2 regions of the Pseudoalteromonas shioyasakiensis genome follow, and region 1 is predicted to be linked to the other one. Evidence: riboswitches for the same ligand, from Rfam matches in the RefSeq annotation. Region 1 holds a riboswitch; the other holds the start of a gene.
The links. A riboswitch is a leader RNA that binds a small molecule or an ion and turns the genes downstream of it on or off. The one in region 1 is predicted to bind lysine.
Positions count from the first base shown of each region.

Region 2: it holds a riboswitch for lysine, as region 1 does, so the genes downstream of both, dapA (4-hydroxy-tetrahydrodipicolinate synthase) here and lysC (lysine-sensitive aspartokinase 3) in region 1, are expected to answer to the same signal.

Region 1 is NZ_CP077770.1:1,612,704-1,615,111, forward strand. It holds gene nhaD (sodium:proton antiporter NhaD) at 1-793, shown strand, start outside; lysine riboswitch at 882-1,054, shown strand; gene lysC (lysine-sensitive aspartokinase 3) at 1,136-2,408, shown strand, end outside.
Region 2 is NZ_CP077770.1:259,465-261,872, reverse strand. It holds gene KQP93_RS01290 (protein adenylyltransferase SelO) at 1-36, opposite strand, end outside; gene KQP93_RS01285 (DNA-3-methyladenine glycosylase I) at 45-740, opposite strand; lysine riboswitch at 923-1,119, shown strand; gene dapA (4-hydroxy-tetrahydrodipicolinate synthase) at 1,257-2,141, shown strand; gene KQP93_RS01275 (2,3,4,5-tetrahydropyridine-2,6-dicarboxylate N-succinyltransferase) at 2,156-2,408, shown strand, end outside.

The DNA of each region.
Region 1 (2,408 bases):
TAGTGTTAACTCGGGTGGGGTGTCGTTGATCACGGGTGATGTTACAACCCTTATGATTTTCTTAGACGAAAAAGTCACTATTGCTAATCTACTATTATTAATTGCCCCTGCACTGACAAGTGTTGCTCTGCTCGCGGCGATGTTGTCGGTGGGTATGTCGGGTAATGTTGTGTTTGAAAAGCAAGCAGCTCGTCGTATCGAAAAAACAGATATAACCATTGCGGTTATCTTCTTCTCTACCATCATAGCCACGTTAACTTTAAGCGTACTTTACAGTGTACCACCGCTATTAACCTTTTTATTTGGTTTATCACTGATGTTTTTGGTTGCACAATTTTTAATGCGCAAAAAAGACGTCAACAAAAAAATCATCGATTATATTCGTGAAATTGAATACGACACCTTATTGTTCTTCGTTGGTGTGTTATTGCTGGTTGGTGCATTAAAAGAAGTGGGCATGCTTGCTAAATTTACTCACTTATATGAGTTGATGGCACCGGAATATGCCAACTACTTGATGGGGCTATTATCAGCGGCGGTAGATAACGTACCTCTCACTGCAGCACTTTTAAAAGCTGATATTGTGATGAGCCCTCAGCAATGGCTGTCGTTTACTTACGCAACAGGGGTCGGTGGTTCAATGCTTATTATCGGCTCTGCGGCAGGTATTATTGCCATGAGTAAGGTTAAGGCACTGACCTTTATGAGCTATCTTAAAATGTCGGTTTATTTACTAATTGCTTATACCGTTGGTTATTACGGTTCGCACTTAGCGGGCAGTTTAATTTCATAAAACAACTTGACAGCTAGACGTCTAAACGTTAACTTTCGAAGCCTGCTTTTAACAGCAGGCTTTGTTATTTTAACCAGGTGTTAACTTAACATTCAGAAGAGGTGCGATACTTAGGTAATTAATGTGAGGTGACGAACGCCGATGACCATTAATGAGGGAAGTACTCGCCGAGAAAATTAACCGGACGTCACGGTTATTTTTCGGTTTATGGGGCTGAATCCTCAAAACTGTCACCAAACTAGGTGGAGAGCTTCTGGCATGGACTACTCTTTATTTTCAAAGCACCCCCTTGCCGAGTTCTTCTTGAATTACTGTGGATAGTTTTCCACAAAAGGAGACGACATGAATACCCAATTAGCCGCCAACACAAAATCAGATTACGTTGTTGCAAAATTTGGTGGCACCAGTGTAGCTAACTTTGATGCTATGAGCCGCTGTGCAGAAATTATTTGTGCTGATAATCAAGTGCGTATTGTTGCTGTGAGTGCCAGTGCTGGCGTGACCAATCATTTAGTTGCATTGTGTAAAGCTGATTTGAGTGCGGTTGAGCGTGATGAGCACATTACCGGCGTAGTCGCCATTCAAGAAGCAATTTTGGCAGAGCTGTCGCTTGATGCTGATCTAGCACATGGCTTTAATGAAACGCTTAAGGCTTTTCAAACTTTGGCATCAGAAGGGGTTAAGTCAGCAGCTGAGCAAGATGAGCTACTGAGCTTTGGTGAGCGTTTATCATCGTATTTGTTCACTCAAGTTTTACGTGGTCAAGGTCTTGATGCGGTGCGTTTTGATGTACGTAAGGTGCTAAAAACAGATAGCCAATTTGCTAAAGCAACACCTAATGTTGCAGCAACCGCTGCGGCTGCTAAAGAGCATTTAGTACCGCTACTTGATGAGCAAGTTGTGGTAACTCAAGGCTTTATTGGAAGCAATGAACATAATCAAACAACGACTTTAGGGCGTGGTGGTTCAGATTACAGTGCTGCATTACTCGCTGAAGCAATTAACGCAAAAAGCGTGCATATTTGGACCGATGTTGTGGGTATTTTCAGTACTGATCCGCGTTTATGCGCTAAAGCAAGCCCAATTGCTCGCTTAAGCTTTGATGAAGCGGCAGAAATGGCCACGTTTGGAGCAAAAGTACTGCACCCTGCAACCATTTTACCTGCAAGCCGTAGCCATATTAGTGTGTTTGTTGGTTCAAGCCGTGAACCACAATTAGGCGGTACATGGATTGAAAAAGAAAAGTCTCAGCAACCAGGTATTCGTGCCGTAACACAGCGTAAAAACCAAATTCTGTTAACGGTTAAAAGCCCTGAAATGCTCCTAGCGAGTGGTTTCTTAGCGCGTGTTTTCACCATTTTAAGTGAGTTTAATATTTCGGTTGATTTGGTTACTACCTCCGAGATCAGTGTTGCAATCACTTTAGATAACGCACCAAATGCATCACGCCCTGAGCTTGATCAAGCTTGTTTAGATAAGCTTTCTGAGTTTTGTCATGTGTCGGTTGAGAATAACTTAACGCTGGTGGCTTTAATTGGTTCTGAAATTCAATTACGTCAGCAAGAAATGAACTTAATGCAGGTATTGAGTGATTTTAATATTCGTTTAATTTGCC
Region 2 (2,408 bases), 1.4 Mb from region 1:
TTCACTAATATCTGTGTATCGAGTTTGCAGTTTCATAACTGTCCTTAACGTGTTGCGACACCTACACGATTATCGCCTACACCATAAGCTACAAGCTGACTAAGTGCCTGCAGGCTGTAGCCACTTTGCTGTTGTAATTCATTGAAGAAATCTTGCGCCGCCTGTAATGACTTTTTAGTTTGTAAGCCTCCATCAATCAACTCATGGGCACGCAAGTAGGCTTCTACATCCCGAGAAAGCAAAAAAGTATCTTTACCAAGCGCTCGCAAAGCGTACGGGCCAGTATTTCCCCCTAAACGCGCACCATGCTTTTTAAGATAGGCCCACAAACCAATAATATTGTCAGTTGGCCAATCTGCAATAAATTGGCTAAAACTGCCATGTTTCTCGGCAACTTCGTGGATCATGTACGCATTTTCTGGGATCGTTTGTACTTTTTTAAAATTACGAACAATTCGCTCATCACTGGCTTTTTGCTCAAGCATATCTGGTGGCATCATCAACAATTTTTCTACACTGAAATCCCAAAACACATCACGGAAACCAGCCCACTTATTATTGATTACGGACCAATAAAAGCCGCTTTGAAATACTTTACGTGTAAACTCTTCTAACCATAAATCGTCATGCATTTTGGCAATGTCAGCGCTATCAAGCGGGTCAGAAAGCAGTGCAAGCAGCATTTCTTCACTGCCCTTACGGGTGACAGCTCGCTGATAGATATCGTTAAACTTTTCCATTCTTCTTCCAATTCGTCTGGGTAATACTAGTGTACTAAAAACACGCTTATACGTAACCATGTTGCAAAATCGGTCACTAAAAAAACGAATACTCCGCCTTGACACCTAGATGGCTAAAATGCTTTAATCGCCGCTGATACCCTATTTAACTATGTTGGCTTTAAGCTATAAAGCGAGCATAAAGGGCTGGAAGAGGTGCGTTATTCAGGTAGCGTATGGGAGGAGCACAGACTCTGTTGATCATACGTGAGGGGAATTAACGCCGAGAAGTAACACCGTTTGTGAGGTGCTTATTTCGGGCGACTGGGCTGAATCCCAGCGACTGTCACCAACAATAGCAAAACGCTATTGATTAGTTTGGTGGAGAGCTTCTGGTCTTAGTATAATAAGGCCATTGCGCCTTTATTATTTTAAGCCCATTCGCTCTTCGAATTATACCTTGTTCGAATGACGACATGCGGCTCCATTCAATTGCTCCCGCATAAACTCTTCGAATACCTTATAAGTTCGTGAGAGATGATCAACAATTTTGATTTAAACGACTATCCATTATGGACAGCGCTTGTCACGCCATTTTCTGAATCTGGCGAGGTCGATTACACGACCCTTGAACAACTGGTTGCGGAGCAGCAAGATGCTAATAATGGCATTTTATTGCTTGGCAGTACCGGTGAAGGACTAGCGCTTTCACTCAAAGAGCAACAAGCCATTGTTGAGCATGTTTGCCAATTAGCACCAACTGTACCACTCATGGTTGCTGTGGGCGGCATGAACCTTAAGCAACAAGTTGCTTGGGTTGAATACTGCAACCAACTACCTATTCATGGCTACCTGTTAGGTTCACCTCTGTATGCAAAACCTGGCGTTGTTGGCCAAACACATTGGTTTGAAAGCCTACTAAACGCAAGCCATCACCCTTGTATGTTGTATAACGTACCAGGACGCAGCGCAGTTGAGATTTCACCGCAGGTGATCAAAAACCTTGCTGAGCACAAAAATCTTTGGGCTTTAAAAGAAGCCAGTGGCGACATTAGCAAATTTGAAGGTTTTAGAACGGCATCACCAACTCTGGCTATTTTCAGTGGCGATGATGCACTTATGCCGTATTTTGCTCAAGCTGGTGCAAAGGGTCTAGTTTCTGTTGCCGCAAATGCTTGGCCGAGTCAAACCCATGAGTTTGTTAAACGTAGTTTAAGTGGTCAATACCCAAATCTATTCACCGATTGGTCGCAAGCAATCCAAAGTTTATTCACTGTGGCAAATCCAATCCCCGTAAAAGTACTGATGCACCTGCAAGGTAAAATAAATACCCCACATTTACGTCCGCCGCTTACGCATTTAGAGCTTGAGCAAATAGACTGCATCACCCACGCAAACAACACAATTTTATCTTGGAACTAAAAACAGGTTTTATCATGAGCTGGTTAGAATTATTAAACAACTTAGAATCAGGCGCAGTTCGCGCAGCAACACAAGACGAGAGCGGCAACTGGCACGCCAATGTTGAAGTTAAACAAGGCATTTTAGAAGCCTTTAAAAATGGCACAAATACTGAATTCCCTGGTGGTTTTGTTGATAAGCACAACTTAGCACCACAAGGCTTTGCAGCCGATGCAGGCGTGCGTATGGTACCCGGTGGTAGTAGTGTTCGCCGTGGTGCACACGTTG